One region of the Evansella cellulosilytica DSM 2522 genome, then DNA from elsewhere that is predicted to be linked to it. Evidence: riboswitches for the same ligand, from Rfam matches in the RefSeq annotation. Region 1 holds a riboswitch; each other region holds the start of a gene.

Evidence for each region. Region 1 has a riboswitch for cyclic di-GMP ahead of BCELL_RS14840 (sensor domain-containing protein). Riboswitches for the same ligand answer to the same signal wherever they lie in the genome.
Region 2: another riboswitch for cyclic di-GMP. It lies ahead of BCELL_RS20880 (EAL domain-containing protein); the one in region 1 lies ahead of BCELL_RS14840 (sensor domain-containing protein).
Region 3: another riboswitch for cyclic di-GMP. It lies ahead of BCELL_RS21965 (anti-repressor SinI family protein); the one in region 1 lies ahead of BCELL_RS14840 (sensor domain-containing protein).

Annotation. Positions count from the first base shown of each region.
Region 1 covers NC_014829.1:3,186,230-3,196,359, forward strand. Annotated here, with positions in the region: gene iadA (beta-aspartyl-peptidase) at 116-1,282, opposite strand; gene BCELL_RS14820 (hypothetical protein) at 1,428-1,694, opposite strand; gene BCELL_RS14825 (ATP-binding protein) at 1,804-3,045, shown strand; gene BCELL_RS14830 (thioredoxin family protein) at 3,535-4,008, opposite strand; gene BCELL_RS14835 (disulfide oxidoreductase) at 4,005-4,448, opposite strand; gene BCELL_RS14840 (sensor domain-containing protein) at 4,595-6,418, opposite strand; cyclic di-GMP riboswitch class II at 6,547-6,630, opposite strand; gene BCELL_RS14845 (thioredoxin family protein) at 6,972-7,193, shown strand; gene BCELL_RS14850 (KTSC domain-containing protein) at 7,271-7,483, shown strand; gene BCELL_RS14855 (putative bifunctional diguanylate cyclase/phosphodiesterase) at 7,848-9,194, opposite strand; gene BCELL_RS14860 (HAD family hydrolase) at 9,219-10,034, opposite strand.
Region 2 covers NC_014829.1:4,568,482-4,578,611, forward strand. Annotated here, with positions in the region: gene BCELL_RS20865 (SDR family oxidoreductase) at 1-626, opposite strand, end outside; gene BCELL_RS20870 (class I SAM-dependent rRNA methyltransferase) at 690-1,886, opposite strand; gene BCELL_RS20875 (ABC transporter substrate-binding protein) at 2,015-3,331, opposite strand; gene BCELL_RS20880 (EAL domain-containing protein) at 3,362-6,025, opposite strand; cyclic di-GMP riboswitch class I at 6,131-6,210, opposite strand; gene BCELL_RS20885 (CapA family protein) at 6,335-7,480, opposite strand; gene BCELL_RS20890 (glycerophosphodiester phosphodiesterase) at 7,499-8,410, opposite strand; gene BCELL_RS22835 (hypothetical protein) at 8,995-9,882, shown strand.
Region 3 covers NC_014829.1:850,618-860,747, reverse strand. Annotated here, with positions in the region: gene BCELL_RS03870 (DEAD/DEAH box helicase) at 1-429, opposite strand, end outside; gene BCELL_RS03865 (ABC-F family ATP-binding cassette domain-containing protein) at 560-2,116, shown strand; gene BCELL_RS03860 (flavin reductase family protein) at 3,308-3,910, opposite strand; gene BCELL_RS03855 (alpha/beta hydrolase) at 3,926-4,531, opposite strand; gene BCELL_RS03850 (methyl-accepting chemotaxis protein) at 4,770-6,296, shown strand; gene BCELL_RS21965 (anti-repressor SinI family protein) at 6,430-6,558, opposite strand; cyclic di-GMP riboswitch class I at 6,601-6,693, opposite strand; gene BCELL_RS03845 (response regulator transcription factor) at 6,903-7,613, opposite strand; gene BCELL_RS03840 (ATP-binding protein) at 7,637-10,130, opposite strand, start outside.

The DNA.
Region 1 (10,130 bases):
GCAATACAAATAAAAGTCACTAAAAGCAAGTGTCGTAAGAGAGGTCAATACATTTTGCCAACTGGCGTTCTAAAAGAGTCCGTTCAGAGAATCACCCTTTTTTTATACATCTAAATTATTCAAAGGTTCCTCTTTTATTTTCTTGCCCCTCTTTCATCAGCCATTTCCCTTTTGCCATAACACCTTCGATCACAAGCGATTGTTTATTTATTAAAAGAATGTCTCCATCCTTCCCCTTTTCTATATTACCCTTCTCGTTAAGCTGTAACATTCCTGCTGGATTAGATGTGGCTACTTTTAAAGCAATTTCCAACGGTACACCTTCATTTAAAACAGCCTTTCTTATTTCATCATATAAACTTGTAACCCTACCAACGCCTAAGCCGATGAAATTTCTATTTTCGTCAAATTTTGGTAAGCTTCCTTGACCATCTGAAGTAAAGGAAATATTTTCAACAGGAACATTTGCCTCAATTAGCTTTTTCAAACATTTACTGCTTAAGAGTTCATCGTTATCTGAACGGGTAGTACTCGTCGTAAAATCGACGTATCCACCCTTCTTAGCATATTCTATACCTGCTTCAAGTAATGACTTTGTCCGATTAATATGAGTAGGAATGAACTGTTTCCTCGGAATATCCGTTGTCGTTACAACCTCTTCGAGTAATTCAAGCTTTCCGCTCCCATCACCAACATGGACGACAACTGCACCACCTTTACCAGAGAGTAACCCTCCAACTCTAGATTCACTTGCAAGCCTTGCTAATTCTTGACTCGTCGGTTGAGAGGAACGATGATCTGCAATAGCAATTTCTCCTGAACCTATAATCTCATGGATAAACATAATATCAGTCTCAATAGAATCTGTTAAAGGGGTAACTGGTACATGATAATTACCTGTTAAGCAAAAGCAAGTAATACCTTCCTCTGTTAAACCTTTTGCTTTCGCTACAAGATTACTCATCGTACGTGCTGCGCCATCTGTCCCTAAAACACCAACGACAGTAGTAATACCACCTTTAATGCAATCTGATAGCTGAAGTTCAGGTGTTCGAGTACGGAAGCTACCTTCCCCTCCTCCACCTGTAATATGAACATGACCATCAATTAATCCAGGTGCAACGATTTTACCGGTGGCATTAACAATTTCAGTATGTTCACTAATCCCTTGAATATGTATGTCTTCGTCTATAGCAGCTATACGACCACCAATAATCAATACATCCTTCTGCCCTACATAATGTGGTGCATAAACTTCCCCATTTTTCACTACAGTAATCATAAAAAAATCCCTCTCTCTTAATTTCTCTTTCTATAAAAGAAAAACTAAAAACGAGCTTGGTGAAGCTAGTTTTTAGTCTTCAATGAATTGGAAAAAATGAAGTTGACTCAATAGGTAAAAATCAACCTATTGAGTCAACCTTTGTTTAAGTATAAAAATAAAAGGCTATAGAAATAGCGATAACACCTAATATTCCTAACAAAATTGATGCGTTGGCTTCTTTATTTTTATATAGGAAAATAGAAAGAAAATATATACCTACCATTAAAGCCATAAATAATATTCCATCGATAATTGGGTGGAATAATGTCGTTTGCATTGTCGTATATTCATATATAGAGTAATTTACTAGCATGGCTATTGACCAACCGACAAAAATCCCAACACCTATGTATTTAAGTAGTTTATTCAAACTATGTTCACCTCTTTTTTATATTTTTACTTTTTATTTTTAAAATATTGTAATTATTAGTCAGAATACGTAAAATAAAGTCACAGGAAGAAATTGGAGGCCCATCGTTATGGAACTGTTTTTTCAGTATCTTTTTCAAGCATTTATTATATTAACACCTTTATTATTTTTTCTTACCCTTTCAAACAATTTTCAGTTAAAAGGTCATATTGCTATTCGTTTATTAAATTATTCAATCTATATCATTATATTTTTACTAACAGTGCAGTTTCCTATATCAATATTTAGTGACCATGTAATTGACTTTCGTCATATTGTTATATTTTTGGCAACACTTTTTAACGGTGTAACTATTGGTGCCTGCTTATTAATCATTGATCTCATCTCTCGAATACTTTATGGAGATACCCATTTACTTCTTTGGTTTATGATTAGTTGCTATTTTATCATAATAGCTCAATGGTTATCAACGAATGACAGAAGCTGGATTACTCCGAAAAATTTTGCAATGATATCATTTTTGTTTCTCATACCTTATACAATAATATTTTTATACCCAATTAACTATTTCTCATCTTCTGAATTTCACATTTTCTATAGTGTTATCATAGTATCTCCCATCCCAATTGTTTTTATTATGATTGCTTACGTACAACAAATTGAATTAAATGCCAATCTGAAAAAAGACTTACAGAAAAGTGAGCAATTACGATTAGTGAGCGAATTAGCTGCTTCTATAGCGCATGAAGTACGAAATCCAATGACAGTTGCCCGTGGATTTATACAACTGATTCACTCTAATTCAAAATTAACATCCGAAGAAAAACGCTATTTGAAGCTTACAATGTCTGAACTTGATCGAGCACAGTTGATTATTACTGATTATTTATCATTAGCAAAGCCAGCTGATAAAGCTACGAAACAAATTCAAATATATAGCATCATTTATAAAGTGTTACATACGATTGAAGCTTATGCCCTCATGAATAATGTAAAAGTGAAAATGGATGTTCAAGAGGACATTACGATAATAGGAAACGAACAAAAGCTCACACAAGTAATTTTGAACTTAACTAAAAATGGCATTGAGGCTATGGAAAACGGTGGGGAACTAATCATAAATGGGTACCGTGAGAGGGAGAAAATTATATTATCCATAAAAGACACTGGTATTGGAATGTCCAAAGAACAATTACAACAAATAGGTAAGGCTTATTATTCAACTAAGACAAATGGCACAGGCTTAGGTTTAATGGTTTCCTATAGTATCATCGAATCTTTAGGTGGTGCGGTTTCTGTCAAAAGCGAAATCGGTCAAGGAACAGAGTTTATTTTAACGTTTTCACATTAAATAGTATGGTTTACCCACCAACCTTTTTTTATCTCTTAAGAATCAACACTAGTCTTTAACAGAGTCCTTTATATGGATGAGGGTGTAAAGTAAGTAGTGCCGATCCTAAGGAGAAAAATACAAAAATAACCGTAATTCCTAGTCCAAATAGATAGCAAATTGGACTAGGAATTTTTATTTTATAACATTTCCTTCAGTTATTCTTTAATTGGAACACGAAATATTACTTAGGGACACTGAAAAGTGAAAGAACACCCTTCCTCAGGGCCCTCGTGTTCTTTCACTTTTTCAGTGTGGCCTCAACACCAAAATCTTCACTTTTTAATTTACGATAAAATTTCCCATTAACCTTCCAAAATAAGCTGATTTATGAAAGTAGAAAACATGAGCGAAATAGATATTTATTTAATATATATTAGGGTAAAAAAAAGAGACCATTTCACATAGTGAAATGGTCTCTTTTTTTCTGTACAATTTATAGTTTTCTCATTATTCACCTAGAACATCTTCACGATAAAACTGTTCATAAGCTGCTTCATTAAATAATCCGACTTTTCGGCTCACCTCAACACCATTTTCATAGTGAACAAGTGTTGGAGTATAATCAATGTTGTAATCATTAAAACCGTGGTTAAATTCAAGTAAATTGAATAACACAACATCAACACCTAACTGTTCTGCTAAAGGTACTAAAACTGGGGTGGCCTCATTACAATATTCACATGTAGGGCTATAAAAGTATACCGTTACCGTTTCCTCATTTTCTAGCTTACTGTTTAATTCTTCAGGTATTATGACATTTTGATAAAGTGGATTATCAAGCTGATTTAATGTCTCACGATGTAATTGATCCTTACCAAAAGGATTACCTTCCGATTGCTGTTTATTTTGCTGAGATGTAACGAAAGCTAATGCAGCAAAAATAATGACAATAATTAATCCGAAAATGATAACCTTTTTCACTTTTCCCCTCTCCTCTCTGTAACAATCACGTAAACCATAATAATTGAAATGGAAAGAAAGGCGATTAGTGCTAGAAAAGGAATTGTGATGAATCCAAACCAATTAATATATAAATAATTGCATGGGATAATCCCACACCCTTCAGCAGTCTCACTTAACGCTGGTATTCTTTCTAGCATTACATGGTAAATAGAGAAGCTTAAGCCGATTAAACTAATAGGCAACGTATAGTAAGCCTGTTTCGAATCCTTCTTTATTGCTGCAATTGCTAGTGTTATTGCTAAAGGATACATAAATATCCTTTGCACCCAACAAAGTTCACAAGGAATAAAGTTTTCAATTTCAGAAAAGTATAAAGACCCGAGGGTTGCTATTAATGCTATCCCCCATGCAAGAAGCATAGCATATTCAATTTTCTTTTGTTTTGCTGTTATCGCCATAACATTTTCCTCTTTCCATAGTATTATGCAATTTGGATTGAGCGATTATACTATAAACTGATATTGGGTTTGAAGTCAAAAAATACGCTTTCTACCTTATACATCAGTATAACAATATAGAGAAAATGTTAATAGGTTACATGGTCCTATACGTTTAGTTTCATTGACGGACTAGTTGACTCTATATATTTTGTTACAGCTTCTGGTGGAAGCGGTTGGCTATACAAAAATCCTTGCATTTCATCGCAGCTTAACTTATTTAAAAATGCAACCATTTCAGACGTTTCTACTCCTTCAGCAATGACTCTCAGCTTCATATTGTGTGCTAATTGAATGATAGAAGTCACGATTGCTTGATCATTAGTATTATCAACTACCTCTTTAATAAATGATTGATCTATTTTTAACGTATCTATCGGAAATCTACGTAAATAACTTAATGAAGAATAGCCCGTACCAAAGTCATCGATAGAGATACTGACTCCAAATTGCTTTAGACGATACAACGTTTTAAGACATTCATCACGATTATAAAGTAAATCATTTTCCGTTATTTCCAAGTCTAACAGTTTTGGAGACAGGCCTGTTTTATCTAAAGTATTTTTTACTTTACTAACAAAATCTGGTCTCTGAAATTGCTGGGGTGAAATATTTATACCTATCCTTAGTTCATGACCTTCATTATTCCATTTCTTCGCTTGAATACAAGCTTTTTCAAGTACCCAATCCCCGATTTGGTTAATTAATCCTGTTTCTTCAGCAATTGGAATAAATTTGTAAGGAGAAACCTTTCCTAACTGTTCATCGTTCCACCTTAAAAGTGCTTCTACTCCGATCACTTTGTTTTCTTTTAAATCAATTTGAGGATGATAATATAGCTCAAAGTTTTCTTGCTCCATAGCAATTCTTAATCTTTTTTCCATAAGTAATTTTTCGTCATGCTCTGTTCGAATTGACGATTGATACCATTGAAAATCACCCTTACCTAACTCTTTAGCGTAGTGCATAGCCATTTCCGCTTGTTGAATTATTTGGTCATAAGTGACTCCTATGACAGGAAAATACGAGATTCCTATACTAGCTGTGATGTATAGTTCATTTCCTTTTACATGAAATGGTGATTCAAAGGCTAGTAATATTTCTTGAGCCAACTCTTGTACTTCCTCTTTAGACTTTGGAGAATGAAATAATACGGAAAATTCGTCTCCCCCATAACGATATATTTGCACTTTTTTATGTTGGATACTACTTAACGTTTGAGAGATAGATTGTATTAGTTTGTCTCCAGTAAAATGCCCTAAAGTGTCGTTATAAAACTTAAAACGATCTAAATCAAAGAAAAGAATGGCAAAAGGAAATTTCTCTGCATGCTTCATTTCAATTCTTGATCTGACATCTCTTTCAAATTTATCTCTATTTGGTAACCCTGTAAGAGTATCTACTGCTCCTAATTCCTTTATTACTTTTTCTGCCTGCTTTAAACGTGTAACATCTCGATGCATGATGAGAAATATATCGCTTTCCTGATTTGATTTTATTAAAGGCATTATTTGTGTCTTTAATATAAGCGGATTTCCACTTTTCTTTAAGGGAATCATTTCAAAGGAAGTGATTTTTTGTGATGCTAGTGTGTTACTAAACAATTCCCGTTCTTTAAATGAACGGTGTTGTAATGATAAATAGTTCACACCTATTAGTTCACTTTCTGAATAATCTAAAAGATCACAAAATTCTTCACTAACATATGTAATTGCACCCGTATCATTAACAAGTACGATCAATGCTGTCGTTTCTAATGCAATTTTAAATCTACTTATTAATTGTTCATATTGTTGATCTAGTGCTTGATCACTTTCAATGCTTGGCTGTTTTTCTTGACCCCAAACATGTGAAAACCATTTAGGCAAGTGAGAATGGTAATTTTTTTCTATAGTCTTCTTCTCTATTGAAGGTAACTTATTTATTTCCATTCTGTTCCTCCTTGAATTATCATTATTCATCCATGATTAGTTTGGGATAATCCCTCGTTTTGTACTGAAATATATTCCAGTATACAAAACTAACATTATTAAGTTGTATCAATATTAAAAACCGACCTAAATAACAAGGTCGGTTGCACTACTAGCTCCTGTATGTCCAAGTGCCCAAATCAAGACATATATTCTTCGCTACCTTTTAAATTTTTAGCTTAGTTAAAACTGATGATGATTTTACAGCTGATTTCTCACGAAAGGAAGCTGAAGTAATAAACACGGTATGCGAGTATCCTAAACTAATAATCAACTACATTTTACCATGCGCGCATTTCTAGAAAAGATTACTAGTTTAATTGTATTATTTTCTAAAGTAAAAATACAAGCATAATTTTACATTTTTTTTATAAAAAATCGATATTTGCTGAATAATAAAGTTTTCTAAATAGTAACAATTTAGTCACATCACTGTCAAATGATAGCGTTTCCGGTCAAAAACAATGGATTATAATAAAAATAAGAATAGACAAGTGAGGTGAGTGAATTGGAAGTGAAGCTGTTTGTTAGTTCAAACATTAATGGCAAGATCGTTGAGAAAAGGTTGAAGGAAGTCATCAATGATATTGGCTTACATGCTCACGTAGAAATTCACCATCAAGATCCCCCTACTTTAAATGGATTTTACTATACTCCAACACTAGTCGTAAACGATAAAGTTGTATCAAGTGGCAAAGTATTATCAAAACAAGAAATGACCAACTTTTTTTTATAGGCTCGTTTCTTTTCTATTATATCGGGTATCCTATTAGTAAGAGTAATTCCCTAAAGAAAAATTAGAGGGAGGGTATTATGGAAACAGTTGAATTGAACCACGGTAAACTATCTTACATTGAGTATGATGAGACAAATAGGCATCTTCATGTACATTTTAAGAATGGTGAATACGTTATTTATTATGAGGTTTATAAGCTCGATTACGTCGGTTTCTTATCAACAAAGAACTATACAGAGTTTTTTGAGGAAAGAATCGAGCCTCGGTACCCATCTCGAACCATAAGTTAAAATTGTAACTGTCCATAAGTGAGGAGTTTGGCAATAGTTACAATCGCTGTACCAATATAATCAAATACAAAGGTACAAGTTATAAGTGAAGACTTAAAGGGAGACTCAAAAGGTAATTTTCACCTATCGAGTCTCCCTTATGCAATGGTTGGTAGCGTCGCAATCTCTTAAAGGCCACTTAAATGGAGTTCTTATAGTCAGCGGGTGGCGAGTGGACATTGCCACCTGTCTTTATAGACGCTGAAAAAGTTGCTCTTTACTTTTTCAGTGACCTTTTTTTATGTTAATGGCATTGATTTGCACGTTGTGTATAATCAAGAAATAAAACAGACTTATAGTAGCTGGCACATCTTTGAGACTGCCTCTACTCGTTTGCGTGATTTTTGATTAAGTAATTGTTGATTTCCTTTTGCGAGATTGGTTTACTGAAGTAATATCCTTGTAGTTTGTTACACCCCCATCTTCGCAACATATTAAAGTGTTGTTTCGTCTCTATACCTTCTGCTACTATCGTCACACCCAATACTTTTTTTAAGTGAACAATCCACCTTAACAAATGTTTTTGTTTTTCGTCACCGTTATCAGTTTTTTTTACGAAGCTTCGATCAATTTTTAATTCGTCAATTGGAAGTTCTCTTAAATAGCTTAAAGAACTATATCCAGTACCGAAATCATCTATACTTATTTTCATGCCGTGTTCTCTAGCTTGACTAAGTAAAGATTTTGCTTTTTCAACATCTACAGCAACAGATTCAGTAATTTCCATAATAAAATGATGAGGGTCTAACCCAGTTTCCTTTATAATGTTTACTAACTTTTCAATATAATTTTTTTTCATTAACTGTTTAATACTAAAGTTTATTGCAATAGGTAGATCTTTTAACCCAGTTGTTCTTTGAAGAACAACATGATTTTTACACGCCTTCTCAATAATCCAATCTCCTAAGGGATGAATTAGCCCCGTTTCTTCTGCGATATCTATAAATTTATCAGGAGGTATCAACCCTTTGTTAGGATGGCGCCAACGAACTAAAACTTCAAGTCCACCCCAACCCCCTTTATCAACATCCCATTGAGGGTGATAATACAATTCAAATTCTCCATTTTTTATGCCAGAATGCATTTCCGATTCTAATTCAAAAGCAGCAACAATTCTTTCTTTATATACTGGATCATACCATTCGAAAAAGCTTTGCGGCTTTCCCTTTGCTTGTCGATGGGCTACATCTGCACATTTCATGAGAGATTGTAAATCATGAGCGTCATTAAACCACTTTGAACTACCAAAAGTTGGTTTTAAATTAAATTCATAGCTGTCAACGACTAAAGAACGAGAAATACTATTTTTCCAACTTTCTACGAGTGCTTCAATATCACTTTTTTCATAAACACCAGTTACTAGTGCCATAAATGAATTATTACCTAGTGATATCCATGTACAGTTACTAGGTGATTTTTCATTCAGCGTATGATATACAAGCTGAAGCAATTGGTCGCCAACCTCAAAGCTGAACAATTCGTTTATTGACTTAAATTGGTCGAAATCCATAAATATTACAAATGCAGTGCTATCTTTTGTTCTTGTTGCTTTCCAATCATTAAATTTCACATGTAAAATTTCTCTAGATGAAGGTATAGATCGATTATTTTTACTAATTTGTGAGTAAGACCACCGTTTTCGTCCATAAAGTCTTATCGGAAACTTTCTCACTTCTATCCCTCCAATTAAATCGCTTTATTTCATCAATTCCATCCACTCATGTAACCGGTTTACTTGAACTAATTGTTCGTGTTCAGCCTCGTGCGAATGTTCAGATATGTAAACAGCATTCATTCCCATTAAAAGTGCAGGAGCTATCTCATTGATAAAATTATCACCAACAGAGACTGTTTCTTTCGGGCTAACATCATACTTTTCTAAAAGCTGTTCAAAGAAACTTGTCGTCTTTGTTGGCTTTTGAGCAGAAGTAAGCACTTCGTGAAAAATCCCTTCTAAGTCCAATTCAGATAATAAACGCGATACGTCATCCTCATCACTATTTGTTAATAGAACAATACTTGCTTTCTCTCTTAAATTCTTTAAGAAAGTAGTAAGTCCTTTAATTTTTTCTAATTGAAATTGGTCTGTAACCATATAATCCTTCGTTTCCACATATCGTGGATAACACTCATCGACACCGTGATGAAGAGCACAAGCACAAGGTAGCCACCATCCGTCTCCAATAGCAATAATATTTTTAAAATCAAAGGTTATTTGCTTTTCCCCATATTGCTTTTCAACCTCAGTAACTCGATTTCCGTTCCAGTCTTCAGCCTTTACAACAGTCAAGGTCATTGGGTCTACTGTTAGTATCGCATCATTTTTCGTGTCGTATGCTTTCCCTATTGCTACAGGGTGCTTTCCAGCCTTCATTAATTCATAATCGCGTACGAATGCCTCAAGATTCTCAGGTGGTACATCTAGTTTTAACCTTTCTGCATAATAATCAAAATGATCTGTTCCTTCGTATAAAGTTCCATCTAAATCAAATATAAATAATTTATTTTCCACTACTCTTCACGTCCTTTTTTTAATTGATAATTTATTGGTGCTTATTTTACTACCTTTTTATCCATTCATCAGATTAATATATATTGCTTACAATGA
Region 2 (10,130 bases), 1.4 Mb from region 1:
CCTTGTGTACTAGCGTAATCGATGAGCTTTTCGTGTCCTTTATATGCGGTCACTGATGCATTGTTTATAATGGATGCTCCGTTTTTCAAATACGGTAGTGCCGCTTTTGTTACGTAAAAAAAGGAGAAAATGTTTGTTTTAAAAGTATGTTCTAGTTGTTCACTCGTAATATCTAATAAAGACTCCTGTACATACTGAACTGCTATGTTGTTGACAACAATATCGATTTTGTTAAAATAGTGGAGCGTCTGAGATACAAACGCAATTGCTGCCTGTTCACTCGTCAAATCACACGGTATCGCTAAACATTCACTTCCTAGCTCTTCGACTCTCGCTTTCGTTTCATGTGCGTCTTCATGCTCATTGAAATAAGCAAAAGCAATATTAGCCCCTTCTTTTGCAAAGGCAATCGCTGTGGCTCTCCCAATACCGCTATCTCCACCAGTTATAATCGCAACTTTATTTTTCAACTTATTTGCTGGCATATAGTAAGGATTTTCTGAAATTGGCCTTGGTATCATTGGAAACTCTTTACCTGGATGCTCATTTTGATGCTGTGGTGGAAAGGAGATAGGCTGTTCTTCACATTCTACTTCTTTATCGTAATAAGGGTATTGTGGATACAAGTGTCGTAACCTCCTCACGCTTTTTACGATATAGCCTATTCCTAGCGCTTGCCCAAAGTGTTTCTAATCTCTCTTTTTTATAAAAAGTACCTTTAAATAGTTCCCTTCCTTATATGCTGGAATTGTTTTAAAATCAGCAGGTAATGTAAACTCCTCCAAAATGTGATAGGCCTTATTCGATTCTTTAAAAGCCTTTTCTATAAACCCTTTAAACTTTTTCATATCAAAGTTACTCGCATTTGTTGAGGCGACAATGACACCGTTTTTTTCTGTAACCGAAATGGCATCCTTTAATAAATCTTTATAATCTTTAGCAGCACTAAAGGTGTGCTTTTTTGACCTCGCGAAGCTAGGCGGATCTAATATGACTAAATCATACTTCAACTCTTTTTTCACCGCGAATTTAAAGAAGTTGAATACATCTTGCACGATGATGTGTTGCGCTTCATAATCAATTCCGTTACAACTGAATTGCTCGATCGTTTTCGGCTTACTACGGTTTGCTAGGTCAACGCTCGTTGTTGATAATGCGCCTCCTAATGCTGCAAACACAGAGAATACCCCAGTATACGAGAACGTATTTAAAACCGTTTTTCCAGATGCATATGTATCTCTTATTCGCTTTCTCACTTCACGTTGGTCTAGGAAAACCCCTACCATTGCCCCATCATTTAAATGGACAGCGATATTGACGTCGTTTTCCTTTACAAATATCGGAAACGCTCCTCGTTCTCCTGTAATAAAATCATCATCCTCTATATACTGGCCTTTTTTATCAAACCGTTTCTTTTGATAAATCCCTTTGTACGTCACGAGCTCCGTTAAAGCAGAAATATTCTGATCCTTAAAGGAATAAATTCCTTCGTTATACCATTGAATTAAATAAAAGCCATCAAAGTAATCGATCGTTAATCCTCCGAGTCCATCACCTTCACCATTAAACACTCGAAATGCTGTCGTACTTGTATCTTTAAAAAACAATTTTCTATGATTGAATGCACTACTCATTTTGTTTTTAAAGAATGCCTCATCAATTTTTTCGTTTTCGTTATCACTGATCATCCAACCGACGCCTTTATTTTGTAGCCCGTAATATGCTTTACCTATAAACTGATTTCCTTCATCAAATACCCGCAGCAAAGCACCTTCTTCAAGTTGAGCGTTATCATGCTGAAGCACGTCTTTCGTTAATAGTGGATAGCCACGTTTATATTTGTTTGTAAACTTACTTTTTAAAGTTACTCTTAATTCAGTCATCATTGTTCCACCTTTGCTCGTTGCTAGTCCCATTATACGCATAACACATAGATAAAAAAACATTGTCAACTCAAAAAAACTTTCATTAGCTCTTCTGACACTAATGAAAGTTTTTATGCATAGCGTATTTATTATTTTGTTACGCTTCCCCTTAATATTTCCATATCTTCTGCTAATTCGTATTCAATATTCTCAGTTAAAGCATCTAATATTTGACGCGGACGTAGCCCTAATTCTAACGCATCATAAATCGTGTTATCCCAAATGTGTTGAGTTTTAAAATCTAGCGGCGTTAAAAAGCTTTCCTCCGTTTTGGACATCATATCCTCGTATAACTGCTGTGTTAATTGGCCTCCGAAAAATGGGTTTTCAAATGAAAGTACCTCTTCATTACCTCTAGCAGGAATATAAGCTGGTACAGAGTCTATTAAGCCACCCATCATTCGCTCTGTCGTATAGTATTCAACAAAATCCCAAGCAGCTAGTTTATTCGTGCTTGCTTCTGGAATAGCTAAGTTCACACTGTTTGTCCAGCCATAAAGGTTGAAAGGCAGCCTCGTTACTCGCCATTTCCCTTCTTGTTCAGGTGCAATTTGTTTAATATAGTCAGCTCCCCATGTCCCTAAGTAGATCATGACATATTCATCATTTCTTATCGCTTCACGCCCATTCCATCCGTAAATATCTAACCCAGGAAACATACCATTATCCTTTACGTGTTGTGCATGATTAACAGCTTGAATAAATTCACCATCATCTCTAACAAGTTTCATCTCATTATTATAAAATCCTCGAGTCGATTCATACAATCTAATTACTTCTATCGGCCATTGTAGTATCCATTTATCATCTCTTCGTAGCGTCTCACCTATTAAAAACCAATTTTCTGGTTCCTCCATGTACTCGGCTAGTTCATCAGGTTCAGACGGAAAACCATAATCCTCCATAATATCAGCGCGATAATAAGTTACTAAAGGCGACGTGTTAAATGGCATCGCAAGTAGGGACTCACCATCTAGTGATAAAGACACCTCCCAGAGTGCTTCTGGGAAATTGTGCTTATGCTGACCTGCAAGATATGGTTCATCCAGTAAATTTTCAAATCCATCCATTGATTTAAAAGAAGCTAAATAAGGAGAATCAATGACCATGATGTCTGGTACATCCCCAGTTGCTATTGCGTTAAAATAGGCCTCATAATAATCATCGTATTCAAAGGTAGTGATTGAAAATTCTATGTTAGGATGCTCCTCTTGATAATCTTGAAAAGTCTCTTCCCATCCATCATGATAGTAGGACCAAACTTCTAATTGTATACGCTCATCATTATTTACTTCCGTTTGCTCATATCCTTCATCAGCATGTATAGGAATTTCCATTTCGATTGGTTGACCGTGACAGGCAGCTAAAAATATAAATATAACAAAAAATAAATAGTGTGCTTTCACTCCATGTCCTCCTTCCTATTTGGAAATCCCTTAACGTTGTAATAATTGTTTTAATTCACTCGCCTGCACTGGCTTACTAAATAAGAAGCCTTGCAGCTCATCACAATGGTACTGCTGTAAAAGTGCTAGCTCATCTTCTGTTTCGACCCCTTCACCAACGACATTTAACTGGAGACTATGCGCTAGTTCAATGATCACTTTTACCATCGATGCTTGTTTTTCATTTTCTCCTATGTTCCTTATAAACTCTCTATCTAGTTTCACCTCAGAAATCGGCAATTTTAACAACTGATTTAATGAAGAGAAGCCATTACCAAAATCATCAATGGATACTTTTACACCCATTTCTTGCAATCCATTAAGTGTATGAATAACATCATCCATTTTTTTAATAAATACGCTTTCCGTTATTTCTATTTGTAAATACTGCGCTTCTAGTCCCGATATTGTTAATGCTCTTTTTACCATTTCACTTAAATAGCCATGATAAAAATGCTTTGCCGAGATGTTTACCGCTACTGGTACTTTTTTCAAGCCTGCATCTTGCCATTGTTTATTCTGTTTACAAGCTTGCAATAAGCCCCATTCATCTATTTTTAAAATAAGGCCAGATTCTTCTGCAATTGGAATAAACTTTCCAGGGCTAACATTCCCTAACTCTGGATGGTGCCAACGCATTAAAGCTTCCATTCCAGACATTTCATCCGTTTTTGCATTTACCTTCGGCTGGTAATGAAGCTCAAATTGATTCCGCTCTAATGCTTCTCGTAATCCATTGTTAATCATCATTCTTTCTGAGAAGTCAGCCTTCATCGATTGATCGAAAAATTGTATATAATTTCTTCCTTTTTCTTTCGCATTGTACATGGCCATGTCAGCAAACCTAACAAGTCTATCCAAAGTATCCCCATCTTTCGGGTACATACTAACACCGAAACTTGCTGTTACATAAAGGGACATGTTATTAAGAATGATTGGTTCAGCAAACAATCTTTGCAATTTCCCACCGAATCTTTTTACCTCTTTCTTATCAGCCTCAGTTAACACAATGACAAATTCGTCTCCGCCTAGCCTAAACACTTTTATCTTCTCTTTCTCTAATTTCATCAACTTGTTGGATACAAGCTTCAATAGTTCATCACCAACTTTATGGCCTAACGTGTCGTTGATTTGTTTAAACTGATTTAAATCAACAAACATGACAGCGATTGTTGGTGCTTTTTTGTTTGCCTCAGACTGTAGTAAGCTTTCTAAATACTTTTGAAAATGCTGTCTATTTGGGAGGCCTGTTAACATATCGTAGTACGCTAATTTTTGTAGCTTTTCCTCTGATTTTTGCAGCATCCCCGCTTGCTCTTCTAGCTCCTTATTCATATTGTTTGTTCTTTGAAACATTTGTTTCAGCTTCGTTGACGTATATTTAAAGTTTTCTATTAATAAATCAATTTCCTTCACGTTACTTTGTGGCCAATCAATCGTTTCATTGTCACCAATTTTATTAGGTAATCCTGTCGTTGTTAATGTAAGTTGGTTTAAAGTACTAACCAAATTCCTATTGATCACCCTTGACATTAATAATGCAACTAAGGCAAATATAAGTAAGAATCTAAATTGATCCAAAAAGTCGGTAAAAATTCGCTCTTGCTGATAAGACAATGGCATTTCTACATATATTGTTAGTGGAAGCCCTTCAATAGGCCTTTCGTAAATAAAGCTACCTTTATTCCAATTCATAATGCTTGGCTGCTCATTTTGATTAGCTGGTAGTTTCTGATAATAGCGTTCTGATAAATAGTAAACATCATATTCTGAAAACCAATCAAAATAGTCTCTCATATGAAATTGTTCATTCGTTGACGATAATATGATATTTTTTTCATTTGTTACCACGACATTATATATTTCATCCTGTATGTTTCGTTCTAGCAAGCTACTTAATTGACTTTGCTTCACGGTATCAAATAAAGACAATTTCATCATGTCTTTCGTATTCCATTGCTTAATTTCACTCTCAATACTTCGAGCATTGTTACTCAATAAATGAGAAGTGCTTCTAATAGATGACTCATACGCACTAATGCTATTTATTGCAAAATTAATTAAAAATGGAAAGGTGATAGCAACAATGATGATGTGTAGTATTAAATGCTGTGAGCTAATGTATTGTTTTTTACTGCCCTTTATCCATCTTTCTAATGGTGTATAAGCGAGTATCATATCAGCTATTAATGCATTACAAACACCGCTTAAGATAAGAATTGCCAAATGCACATACAGTAATGTACCAGTAAATTCAGGATAGTAGCTGCTGTACATCATCGCCGTTAATGGCACTCCAATTATAAGCCAAAAGAGACCAACCATTAAAACCATACTGCTTTTTCGTCTAAATAATAAAATAACCCCAATGAAAAAGACTTCTAGTATCATCGTAATCTCAGTTATATGTAACTCATAAAAGAGGAATCCTATAATAAATATGACGATAGCGATTGCTGTCGCTTTAACAAGGCTGAACAACCTGACAATTAATAATAAAAATAAACTAGCAAAGCTCACCGTCATGCCAAAAACTAAGGGAAGATCGAATAATTTAGTTATGAGTGCGCTGAAAGAGAGAAGGAGAAATACAATTACATACTTAAACGACTTACTGAACACTAGATTTTTTGCCTTTTCTTGCTTCAACATCATTCCTCCTCCACTTGTGAATATATTACTCTTGTTCACGAAAACGTTTTCGTTAATAAAAATAGAAAAAACTGCATATAACGTTATAGCAGTTTACTCTAGAATATACTAGGTAACCCGGCTATCATACTATGCTTAGACCCGTGGCTTTGCGTCCTGCACTTTCGCACAGTTTGCCCCAATATTAAATTTATTTTAAAAATTTCCAATTATCGACATAACTCTTCATTTTATTATAGTATGTATTGCCCTCGTTGAAAAGTATTTTCGTTAAAATAGTCTTAGTGCTAAAGTAGGTGTTTCTATTCCTTGCTACTCTTCATCTAAATAAAGCAATGTATGCGCAATCGTTTCTTTAAAAGTCGAACCTGTTATTGGAGAGCCATCTGTAGACTCTAATGGCTTTACACGATAAAGGTCATTCTCTTGTACTACTAACGTAGGAATAATTTCAGGATTTTTTATGCTAACTTCTACATCCTCTCCGTTAGTTATTTTCGTTATCTCCACTGTGCCTATCCCTCCGATATCAGTAAAGTCAAAGTACTGACCTGATAGGAAATTTCCTAAAGAATAAAAAACGATTGTCTCGTTGTCATTTACATCGTTTTCTACAATTTCAATTGGTTGTAGTACGTGTGGGTGGTGACCATAAATAATATCGACTCCAGCTTCTGATAATGTTTGTGCTAGTTGCCTTTGCTCCTGGTTAGGCTCTCTTTTATATTCATCACCCCAATGCATGTGTACAACGACGACGTCTGTTTTTTCTTTCAAATTAGCTACGTCAGATACGATTCTGTTTGGCTCAATTAAAGCAACTACGTCCGGGTGATTTTGCGGGATAGGAATCCCGTTTGTACCATATGTATAGGCAAGTACACCTACCGATATCCCATCCATTTCTACTATGCGGTCCGTTTCTCTATCTTCCGTATTTCGATAAACACCAACATAATCCATCTCAATCTCATCGTAAAAGTTCAGTGCACTATTTACCGCCTTCATTCCCCGATCTAACGTATGGTTATTCGCACCGATCACCATGTCGACTCCCACGTCTTGTAAGTTTTCTACTATTTCTTGCGGGCTATTAAAGGCTGGGTAAGAGGATAAACCGATTTCCACTCCTCCTGGCATCGATTCTTGGTTTGCCATTAAAAAATCCGGTTTCTCTAAAAGGTGGGCAACCTCTTCAAGCATTGGGGAAAAATCGTATTTGCCTTCATCCGTTTCGGCAAGCTCATAAACACGATTATGCAGCAATACATCTCCTATTGCTCCAATTGTCATTTTCTCCTCAACAACGACAGCTCTTTCTATGTTGTCATTTGCAGCGTTTAATAAAGATAGCTCATTTTTTCTTTCTTCAAAATGTTGACCTTCGTATTTTCCTTGTTCTTGACAGCCAAAAAGAATTGCCATCAAAACAAAACTCGCTATTATCCTTTTAGTCATTTTTCCACTCCTTTCTTATCACTTCTTATCACTCAGCTTTCGCTTCACTTTATCAGGATAATTTGTAATAATCCCCGATACCCCCCAATTTAATGCCGTTTCAATTTCGAATTCATCATTTAATGTATAGGGATGAATATATAACTGAAAACTTTTTGCCTTTCGTACATAGTCTTCATTTATTCGTTTAAAATTCGGTCCTACGCCTACCGCATACTTTTTAATCAATTTTAACTGTTGCTCGTCTGTATTTGGTCGTTTTAATAACTGGAATAATGGAATATTGGCGTTTTGTTTGTGGATGTTAACTAAACACTTTTCATCAAACGATTGTATGATGATGTGATCGTCTTCAATTTGATATTTTTCAAGGAGGTTTAATAGTTCCATCTCCATCTTTGGGTAAAGATGGGGAGATTTTAATTCTATGATGTATTGAATACTATTGCCAAAGGTCTCAAATACTTGCTCTAACGTAGGTACCTTTGCTCCAACGTACTCTTTTTTTGCGTATTTCGGGTATTTTTCGTTAAACCATGATCCAGCATCTAGTTGTTGTATGTCATGTAATGAAAGATCCTTTACTTTTCCCTCACCATTTGTCGTTCGATCAACTAATTTGTCATGTAATACTATTAGTGTACCATCTTTTGTACGTTGAATGTCCAACTCGATAAAATCAGCTTCCATTTTCTTAGCTAATGCAAACGCTTCTAACGTATTTTCTGGCGCATAGCCAGAGGCTCCACGGTGCGCAACAACATAAGTATCTTCTATAGGAAGCTTTGCTTTGTTTACGCTATACGCTAATTCATGTATCTGTGTATTTACTGCTGTGCTTGCTTGAGATAATGGTATCAACATCATCAATAACAATGCGATTTTTATACTCATGTAAGCTTTGTGCAACTTGTATCTACCCTTTCTTATTTCGTAAGTAATATTATTCGATATTAGTAGAGTTTCTATACTTGCTTAATGGAAAATATTGCTGGTTCCGAGGGGAGATTGCGTGTTTTTTATTGCATAGTTTGGGAGAATTTCAGATGGGGTGTTGCTAACTTACCTTCAGGTGCTTTTTCTTTTGCTCAAGGGCTGATGGGGCGCCGCCATCTTTCCTTCACACTTTTTTTTATTCGCTCAAGGGCAGTTGGGGCAACGCCATCTTACCTTCACGACACTTTTTATTTGCTCAAGGGCTGATGGCAACGCGCCATCTTAACTTCACGCTATTTTTTATTTGCTCAAGGGCTGATGGCAACGCGCCATCTTACCTTCACAACACTTTTTATTTGCTCAAGGGCTGATGGCAACGCGCCATCTTACCTTCACACTATTTTTTATTCGCTCAAGGGCAGATGGGGCGCCGCCATCTTACTTTCACACTATTTTTTATTTGCTCAAGGGCAGATGGGACAGCGCCATCTTACCTTCACGCTATTTTTTATTCGCTCAAGGGCTGATGGCAACGCGCCATCTTACCTTCACGCTATTTTTTATTCGCTCAAGGGCTGATGGCAACGCGCCTTCTTTCCTTCACAACACTTTTTATTTGCTCAAGGGCTGATGGCAACGCGCCATCTTACCTTCACACTATTTTTTATTCGCTCAAGGGCAGTTGGGGCGGCTCCATCTTACCTTCACAACACTTTTTATTTGCTCAAGGGCTGATGGCAACGCGCCATCTTACCTTCACGCTATTTTTTATTCGCTCAAGGGCAGATGGGGCGGCTCCATCTTACCTTCACGCTATTTTTTATTCGCTCAAGGGCAGTTGGGGCAACGCCATCTTACCTTCACGCTATTTTTTATTTGCTCAAGGGCAGATGGCAACGCACCATCTTACCTTCACGCTATTTTTTATTTGCTCAAGGGCTGATGGCAACGCGCCATCTTACTTTCACACTATTTTTTATTTGCTCAAGGGCAGATGGGACAGCGCCATCTTACCTTCACGCTATTTTTTATTCGCTCAAGGGCAGATGGCAACGCGCCATCTTACCTTCACGCTATTTTTTATTCGCTCAAGGGCAGTTGAGGCGGCTCCATCTTACCTTCACACTTTTTTTTATTCGCTCAAGGGCAGATGGGGCGGCTCCATCTTACCTTCACGCTATTTTTTATTCGCTCAAGGGCTGATGGCAACGCGCCATCTTACCTTCACAACACTTTTTATTTGCTCAAGGGCAGATGGGACGGCTCCATCTTACCTTCACGCTATTTTTTATTTGCTCAAGGGCAGATGGCAACGCGCCATCTTACCTTCACACTTTTTTTTATTCGCTCAAGGGCAGTTGGGGCAACGCCATCTTACCTTCACAACACTTTTTATTTGCTCAAGGGCAGTTGGGGCGGCGCCTTCTTTCCTTCACACTTCTTTTTCTACGCTCAAGGGCAGATAACACACCGCCATCTTCCCTCCACACACTTTCCCCACCGCTCAAAGGCAGATGGCAACGCTCTCGCTCGCTCCCTTTCCCTAAAACGTAGAAATGAGGCTGTCCCAAAAGCTATTAAATTTTTGGCAATGGCTCCACTCACCGCGCGACCACTATAAAAAACCACTTATAGTGGTCTTTAAGGGATTGCGGTGGCTACGCACATTGCTTAGAGGCTGACTCAAAAGGTAAAAATCGACCTTTTGAGTCAG
Region 3 (10,130 bases), 2.3 Mb from region 1:
CTTCAACTTCTTCTGCTGCATTAGCTCAACAGCTCTTCCTGGAGTTGCTACAACAATTTGCGGCTTCTTCTTCAGTTTATCTATTTGCCTCTTTACATTCGCACCACCAATAAGTGCTGCTCTGCCGATACTGCTCCCTTCTGTCCATATGCGAATTTCTTCTAAAATTTGCATAACAAGCTCTCGTGATGATGCAAAGATAAGTACTTGCATCTCCTTTTTATTAACATCAATTTTTTCTAATGTTGGCAACAAATAGGCAAGCGTTTTTCCCGTACCTGTTGGTGATTCTGCAATAATATCTTGTCCCTCTAAAATAGCAGGAATGACTTGCTTTTGAATTTCTGTTACCTCTTTAAAATGAGATTTTTTCCAAGCCTCTTGTAAAAATGGCTGAAAACTATGTATGATAGACGATGTATGACTCATTTGCTACTCCTTTTTTCGAACAGTGTATTTTTATATCTGAACTTGATTTTATCTTACTTTTCAACCGAGTTCAAAATATGAACGGAATTTTTTAATCAACTATATTAATTATAAAGGTGACGATGTTACTATGAGTATTTTAACGGTAAAAAATTTAAGCCATGGTTTCGGTGATAGAGCTATTTTTAATAATGTTTCTTTTCGATTATTGAAGGGCGAACACATTGGGCTCATCGGTGCCAATGGTGAAGGGAAATCGACTTTTATGAATATTATTACCCGTCAATTAGATCCAGACGATGGAAAAATTGAATGGGCTAAAAATGTACGGGTTGGCTTTCTCGATCAACATACTGTATTAGAAAAAGGTAAAACGATACGTGATGTTCTTAAAGATGCTTTTAAGTATTTGTATGACATGGAAGCAGATATGAATGCGATGTATGAAAAAATGGGGGATGTTGACCCCGATGAAATGACGAAGCTGCTTGAAGAGGTTGGCACGATTCAAGACATGTTAACGAACAACGACTTTTACACAATTGACGCAAAAGTAGAGGAAATTGCACGTGGACTAGGTTTAGACGAAATTGGTTTAGACCGTGATGTTAACGATTTAAGTGGTGGGCAACGTACGAAAATATTATTAGCAAAGCTCCTTTTAGAAAAGCCAGATATATTATTATTGGATGAGCCTACTAACTATTTAGATGAGCAACACATCGAGTGGCTAAAGCGTTACTTACAAGATTATGAAAATGCATTTATTTTAATTTCGCATGACATTCCATTTTTAAATAGTGTCATTAACTTAATTTATCATATGGAAAACCAAGAGCTTAATCGTTATGTCGGTGACTATGATCATTTTCAACACGTATACGAAGTTAAGAAACAACAGCTAGAATCAGCTTATAAAAAGCAGCAGCAGGAAATTTCTGAGTTAAAAGATTTTGTTGCTCGTAATAAAGCGCGTGTAGCTACACGTAACATGGCTATGTCACGACAAAAAAAGCTCGATAAAATGGATGTCATCGAGCTCGCAAAAGAGAAACCAAAGCCAGAGTTTCACTTTAAAATGGCTCGTACTCCTAGTAAGACCATCTTCGAAGCAAAAGACTTAGTCATCGGGTATGATGAACCGTTATCAAAGCCGTTGAACTTGCGCATGGAAAGAGGACAAAAAATTGCTTTAGTGGGTGCAAACGGAATTGGAAAGACTACCCTCTTAAGAAGCTTATTAGGCGAAATTAAACCGATAAGCGGGAATGTCGAGCGCGGTGAATTTTTAGAAATTGGTTATTTCGAGCAAGAAATTAAAGTAGATAACCAAAACACATGTATTGAAGAAGTGTGGAATGAATTTCCTAGTTTAAATCAAGCGGAAGTGCGCGCTGCATTAGCGAAATGCGGTCTCACAACGAAGCATATTGAAAGTAAAGTAGCTGTTTTAAGTGGTGGTGAAAAAGCTAAAGTGAGACTCTGTAAGCTTATTAATAATGAAACAAATGTACTCGTTCTCGATGAGCCTACTAATCACCTTGATGTTGATGCAAAAGAAGAGCTAAAGCGGGCATTAAAAGCTTATTCTGGAAGTATCCTTTTAATTAGCCATGAGCCAGAGTTTTACCAAGAGGTTGTAACAGACATTTGGAACGGTGAAAACTGGACAACGAAAGTATTTTAATGAGTTAATTGTAGCTTGCTTTTGACGTATATTGAGTTCTGAATCGGATTCTCTATGCAGCATGCCAACCTTAAGCGTATAAAGGGATTGCCTATCTAGTAGGGATTTTTTCAGAATAAAGGGGTTGGCTATGTAAAGCGATTTCTGTAGAGGAAAGGGATTTGCTATGCAATGGCAAACCTTGGCTTAAAAAATTGATTGAAGGGTAGATGGCATGCCGCCATACTACCTTTTTCTACATTTATTGGCGTTCATGTGAAGGAACTAGATATCATGTTTTCTTTACATTTTAGTGTGGCTTACTTTCGTGATGGGGTATTAAATCATGGTTTATGTCCCGTCAGACTATGCTCACTCTCACGACGGGATTTTATTTCGTGTTTTATATCCACTCAGACTATGCTCACTCTCACGACGGGATTTTATTTCGTGTTTTATATCCACTCAGACTATGCTCACTCTCACGACGAGATTTTATTTCGTGTTTTATATCCACTCAGACTAGACTCATCATCACGACGGGATTTTATTTCGTGTTTTATATCCACTCAGACTAGACTCACCATCACAACGAGATTTTATTTCGTGTTTTATATCCACTCAGACTAGACTCACCATCACAACGAGATTTTATTTCGTGTTTTATATCCACTCAGACTAGACTCACCATCACAACGAGATTTTATTTCGTGTTTTATATCCACTCAGACTAGACTCACCATCACAACGAGATTTTATTTCGTGTTTTATATCCACTCAGACTAGACTCACTCTCACGACGGGATTTTATATAACGTTTATCTACTTTTAGTCAAACTTCCACAAAGTACGTGTGGCCATACTCATATACATTCCATCGGACCTATTTCTAAATTGGTTATTAAACACATCCTTGCCTCGTTCGTATTTCATGTGAAGTACAAATGACAATTAAAAGAAGTACAAAAACGCTCGGTTTAGCATGTACATTTTTGATTTTTCATGTATACTACAACTTTACATCGAGTAGCGGGCCTGATAGCCTTTAATGGCTAGCCATTCCTTCCCCATGCTGACTTCCTGGCTGTATAATCATGCCATAAAAAGAAAACAGCCCCTCATTCTCCATCAAAAAGAGGGACTGAAAAAGAACAGAATAACTTTTTCAGTCCCTCCTTTAATAAAATAATAAGGGGCCATTTTCAACTTTAATCATGGCCTTTCTAAGGAGAAAAGATCACCTAGCTTCGTATAATCTTTTCCACCTAGCCGAGCAACGGGCTTCAGTTTTTTCACATCTATTTTTCCTTCTTTATACACCGAGTCAGCTATATGATATTGGACTACTCTGCCAATAATGAAATCGGTTATCGTAGTATCTTCTTGAAAGACAAGATGCTTTTCGAGCATACATTCCATTCTCACAGCTGCTTCCTTTAACCCTGGTGTCTTTACTCGAATACTATCGATAAGGGAAAGTCCTCCCCTCTTCACTTCGCTTTCATCGGGAGGCAGGTTTGCAGCAGCTTGATTTGCAGCTTCTACGTTTTCTTCATCGGTAACATGTACAACAAACTCTTTCCCATCCAAAATGTTTCGGGATGTGTCCTTCATTATTCCATTTTTCCGGCCAATCGATAATGATATTAGTGGTGGCTCAGATGAAACGACATTAAAAAAACTAAATGGTGCTGCGTTAACTACGCCTTCAGTTGATATAGATGTCACAAAAGCAATAGGTCTAGGTAAAATAGCGCTTGTTAACATACTATAGTTCTCTTTTTTACTTAAGGAATGTGGGTTTATACTTACCATAGAAGGAAACACTCCCTACATATTTTTTTCATACCATGCTTTCACTTGATCTATCTCTTCTCTCGTCAGCTGATGTCCTTGATTTGCCCAAAACACGTCTACTGCTGCTCCCGCTTCAGAAAGAGTCTTATCTAGCTCCTTTGTTTCTTCTGGTGGACAAATAGGGTCATTTGCACCAGCCCCAATAAAGACAGAAATTCCTTGTAGCGAAGGAATGTCAATACCACGACGCGGAACCATCGGATGCAATAGTGCCGCTCCCTTTAACGATTTTTCATAATGATAAAGCAGGCTTCCAGCGATATTTGCTCCGTTGGAATATCCTACAGCAACGACGTGTTTACGCTCAAATTCATACTGCTCTGCTGCTTGATCAACGAAATCTTTTAATTCCTTCGTTCGGTTTATTAAATCTTCTTCATCGAATACTCCTTCTGCAAGTCTTCGAAAAAAACGATTCATGCCGTTCTCATCGACATTACCCCTTACACTTAATACAGCAGCACCAGGGTCAATCATTTCCGAAATTGGTATCAAATCATGTTCATCTCCGCCAGTACCATGTAATAGTAACAAAGTGTTCTGATTACCAGCTTCTCCTTTTTTAAACACATGTTTCATTGACATTTGATTAGCCGCCTCCATTTTCTCCAATCATCTTACTATAAAAAAGTAAGTAATAATATTATATAATAATGAAATTATTCAATTCAAATGTAACGCTCTTCGATAACCTTTGCACTCGCCTAAAAATCTACATAATTCGACAAAATAGTTGTCTCATATTACTGCAGCAACTATAATAAAAATAGCGTTTACAACTAGTTTTACTATCACTTTTCATCAGGAGGATTCTAATATGAAAAAAAGAAAGCATCTGATAATGCTTTACATTACGGCCTTTATCTTTTTTCTTTCCATTGCTGTTCATGTATTACACCGTCATTTCCACTTTTTAGAAGGGTATTTCTTGTCTCACCACAATCATTCATCACATAGTTTTTCTATTCCTTTAAATATTTTAGTAGTTATTCCTTTTATTTTCTTATTAACTAGCGTAATTTTATATTATAAGAATAAAGAGCATCAGCAAATTTCGTTATTCATTATGCTCTCATTAACATTGAGTAGCATATCACTTATTGCTGGTGGTGATGGTTTAGTTGAATACCATTTCTCGATTTTTATGGTGTTAGCTGTGTTAGCATACTACGAAAGCATTCGTTTAATTATTTTCAGTACTATTATTTTTGCTATTCAGCACTTTGGCGGATACCTTGTTGCACCTGAGTTGATTACCGGCACAGCTGATTATCCTTTTAGTCTTTTGCTCATTCATGCTGTATTTTTAATATTTACAAGTAGTGTTCTTATCATCCAAATTAATATTAGAAATCAATATGTAAAAGAATTAACGAAAAAGGAAGAAGAGCAAAGAGATGTTTTAGAGAAGGTTACGACTAAATTAACAAGTACATCAAAGGACGTTTTACAAAGCATTGAACAACTAAACTTAGGTGTAAAGGAATCAGTTGCTGCTACTGGTGAAATAACAAATTCAATTCATACCATTACCGAAGGGGCTACAGAGCAACTGCAAGTTGCTAGAGTTAGCTATAACTCAATAGAGGACGTTTCTTCTGATATACAACTTATTAGGGAACAAATGAGACGTTCAAAGGACTCTTCAAGTAGCACGCGATCACTTGCACAATCTGGATCAAAAAGTATGATAAATACGGAGGGCCAAATGAAGGACATTTCAAATGCAGTACAACAAATGAACGAAGTTGTCGATCGACTACAAGAGCGTTCTTCCAAAATTCAGCAATCGGTCACTTATATGTCTGACATTGCAGAGCAAACAAATCTATTAGCTCTCAATGCAGCTATCGAAGCTGCCCGAGCTGGTGAATCAGGAAGAGGCTTTGCTGTAGTTGCAGATGAAGTTAGAAAGTTAGCCGATCAATCTGGTCATTATGCTCACCATGTTGCGAGCATTATAGAAGATTTATTAAAGGAAACGCAAGAGATTAGTATCGTTATGTCCGAAACGACGCAACAAGTAATGGAAGGTGCAGACCAATTATCATCTACAGGTGAGGTCTTTGAAAAAATCGTTGCTCAAACGGAAGTCGTCCACCATGATATAGGCGCTTCCTTTAAAATGTGTCAATCAATAGTAGAGAAAGTAGAAACGCTAAAAGCATCCATCAATGAAATGACAGATGTTTCAGAAGAATATAAAGCGAGTTCGGAGAATATGTCTGCTACAGCTGAAGAACAATTAGCAACGTATGAGAATTTTACCGACACGACTACACAATTAAAAGATATGATGGAAGAACTCGATGCCATTGTTGCTAGCTTTACAAAAAAAACTTAAATACTCATGAAAAAATGAGGGGACTTAAAGGTAAAATCAACCTTTGAGTCCCCTCTTACACATCATATAAAATACATATTATAAACAATATTAATGCCTGAAACGACCGATTACATAGTAGGAATGATTATTTTCAACTATGTACTTTTTTTTCATAGCTTTTTTTCGCCAAAAATATTCTAATATCTTTTGGCGTTAACCCCAAATCTCTCGCTTCCTTCAATAAACCTTTCCACTCCTCATCTACTGCCACCATCTTCATGTTCCCCAAAAACATCAAACCCCTTTCCGATAATCTTGCCTACTAGGTAACCCGGCTATCATAGACATTAAACATTTAGCCCTTAGATCCGTAGTTTTGCGCCTCTACTTTTCAATAGATTTGCCTTTATCTGGTAGGAGTTTTTAGTTTACCTGCAACAAAAGACTCAAAACTTTTCACCCTATTTTTCTGATTTATCAGATTATAAATCCGATGCCAAACTATTATGAACACCCCCACAGTGTTTTATAGTTCTTATTATCTATCACTATAAATAAAAAAGGTTAAAATGGAGTTAAAATTTTGTATGTTTTTATCTACAATTAATTACAAATTTCCACAAGCTATCCTTTAATGTCCTCGTCAGCAGTACTGAATTTATACCCGAAACCTCTCACCGTTTTAATTAATTTTGGCTTTGATGGATTTTCCTCGATTTTACGACGTAAGTTACTAATATGTACCATGACGGTTTTTAAATCGCCACAATGATCAATGCCCCAAATTTGATCATAGATTTTTTCAGCACTAAACACATGATTTTTGTTTTCAACTAGTAGCATTAAAAGTTGTAGCTCCTTTGTGTATAACGAAACTTTATTCCCTTTATTGAAAACATCATAACTATCTAAATCTATTTCTAGATTTCCACATGAAAAAACACGCTTTGGTTCATTGCGATTTGCATTCATTTTACTACGTCGTAAATTTGCTTTTATTCTTGCTTCAAGCTCCGTAAAATCAAACGGCTTCGTTAAATAATCATCAGCGCCCGCATCTAATCCCTTTACTTTATCTCTTATATCCCTTTTACAACTTAAAAATATAATGGGTGCTTCTGAAAGCATTCTAATTTTTTGACAAATCTCATACCCTTTCATTCCGGGTAAAAGTATGTCTAATAAAACTAGATGGGGATTATTATTTTGTACGATATTAATTCCCTCATAGCCGTCTTTCGCAGTAAAAACTTCATACGAATGCTTTTTTAAGTATAATGCAGTCAATTCTCTAATATCTTCGTCATCCTCAATGATTAACACTTTTTCTTTCATTCTTAACAACCTCCATAAATCAATTAGTCTACGATAGGTAACGAGATACAAAAGATTGCGCCATTTCCCTCTGTACTTTTAACTGATATTTCTCCATTATGGTGATGAATAATTTCTTTTGATATTGCTAGCCCTAGTCCTGTTCCAATCTTTCCATTTATCACTTTTTCTCCTTTAAAAAATCTCTCAAATACAAATGGTAAGTCACTTTCTTTTATTCCATGTCCATTATCCTTAATTTCTATCATAACCTCTTGCCTATCCTTCACCACAACATTAATCCAAATATCGCCGCCTTCATTTGTATGCTTAATCGCATTATAAATGATGTTAGTAAAAACTTGATCCATACGGTCATTATCAATGTCAATTCGTATATCTTGCTCCTCATTACCTGTAAAAACTGGTTTATGGAGTGTAATTTTCCGCCTTGTCACATCCGTTTCAAATTTATCGTACATTTGATTTATCCATTCATGTAAATTGCGTTCCTTTGTCATTAGTGTGATATCACCTGACTCAAGCTTAGAGATATCATATAAATCTTCAATTAATCTATTTAACATATTTACCTTATTCTCGACAGATTTTAAGTAGTGTGCGTCATTCGCTTCAATAATTCCGGCTCTCACTGACTGAATATAGCTCTGTAGAAAAGTGACAGGTGTGCCAAATTCATGTGAAATATTTGATAGCATATGCGTCCTAGCGTTTTGTAATTTAATTAAATCCTCATTCGCTTTCAGCAATTCATCATTTACCTCTTTTAAGGCAACAGTTCTCTCTCTCACTTTCCCTTCTAGTTCGTCGTTTATTTGTAGTAGCCTCTGATTAACATCATCAAGTTCTCTCATTTGCTCTTTTATTTTTCGAACTGCGAGACTCAATTCTATTAATGTTTTTGTCCTTGAAAGAAGCTCTCTTTTTTCACAAGGTTTTACGATATAGTCATTTGCACCGGAATCAAATGCTGTTACCTTATCATATTCTTGATTTTTAGCTGTAAGAATTAAAACAGGTAGCTCTAGTAAAGAAAATCTCTTCCTTAATTGCTGACAAACTTCATATCCAGACTTTCTTGGCATCATCATATCTAATATGAGTAAGTGATAATTACCACTTTCCACTTTGTGTAATACCTCATCTCCGTCCTTAGCAGTATCGACGTAATACCCTTGTAATGATAAATGGTTTGACAATAGCTGGAGATTTACTCGTTCGTCATCAGCAATTAATATTTTTATATTCTTTCCTTTATTATCAATCATTAACGTTTCGTCATCGATATGGTGACTATACTTAGAATGTTGCTCTGAGAACAGAGTTGCACTTACTTCTTCTTTAGCCTCTTTAAAACCAACCTCTTGAAATAGAGGTATTAAAAAAGAAAAAGTAGAACCTTTTCCTTCCTGTGATACAACGGATATATTTCCACCGTGTGCTTCTATTAGCTTTTTTGTAATATTCAAACCTAACCCTGTTCCACTCTGCTCTTCTGAGTTATTTCCCCCTCTATTAAAGGCATCAAATATCGTATCTATTTGATCGGCAGAAATTCCAATTCCTGAATCTGTTATATGAACTTGAAGCATTTTTCCATCTTCTTCCGCACTTATGACAACTGTCCCGCGTTCTGTGTATTTAATGGCGTTTCCTATTAAATTAAAAAATACTTGCTGTAGCCTATTTTCATCCCCTAACACAGGCCGTATATTAGTATCTATTTCATTTATTATTCTTATATTTTTCTCGTTAAGTAAAGATTGACTCATGATAATAACAACATCAACAAGCTCCTTTAAGTGAACCTTCTTCAAATGAAGATTCATAGCGTCATTTTTCAATATAGAGAAGTCTAAAATATCGTTAATTAAATGTGACAGCCTTTTACCACTAGATATAATCATACTCAAGTGTTTTTTCATCGACTGCGTCATTTTCCCTGTAGCTCCATCATACATCGTTTCCGCAATACCGATCATGCCATGAAGCGGCGTCCTTAGCTCATGGGACGTCATTGCTAAAAATTCATCCTTTAATTTATCTGTTTTCTTTAAATTTTCTAACGCTCTTAAATTACTTTTTATTACCTCTTGCTCAGCTTGTTCCTTCTCTTTTTTCATCATGTTTATTTTATCGGCTAAAGCAAATGAAAAAAGTAAAAATTCAATAGAAGCTGTAATTTGCCATGCATATTTCGTAACGAAATAAATTGGAAGAAACCCAGCATCTGCTAGCAATGAAATAATAGTCCCTATAAAAGAAATGTGCCAAGCTAAAAGAAAATACTTTGCAGGTTGATACCCTTTACGATAACAGGAAATACCGGCCCAAATCATTAATAAAACTGTTACTCCTGAGCTTATTACAACAAGGTTTAATGCTAAACTATAGGAGTAAAAAAGTAGGAATATAATGACAAAATTGCAGAAAATCAAATAATTAAATATACTATTTAATCCTGGTATCACCTTTCTCATTTCTAAAAAGCTTTTTGCAAACAAATACCCGAATATA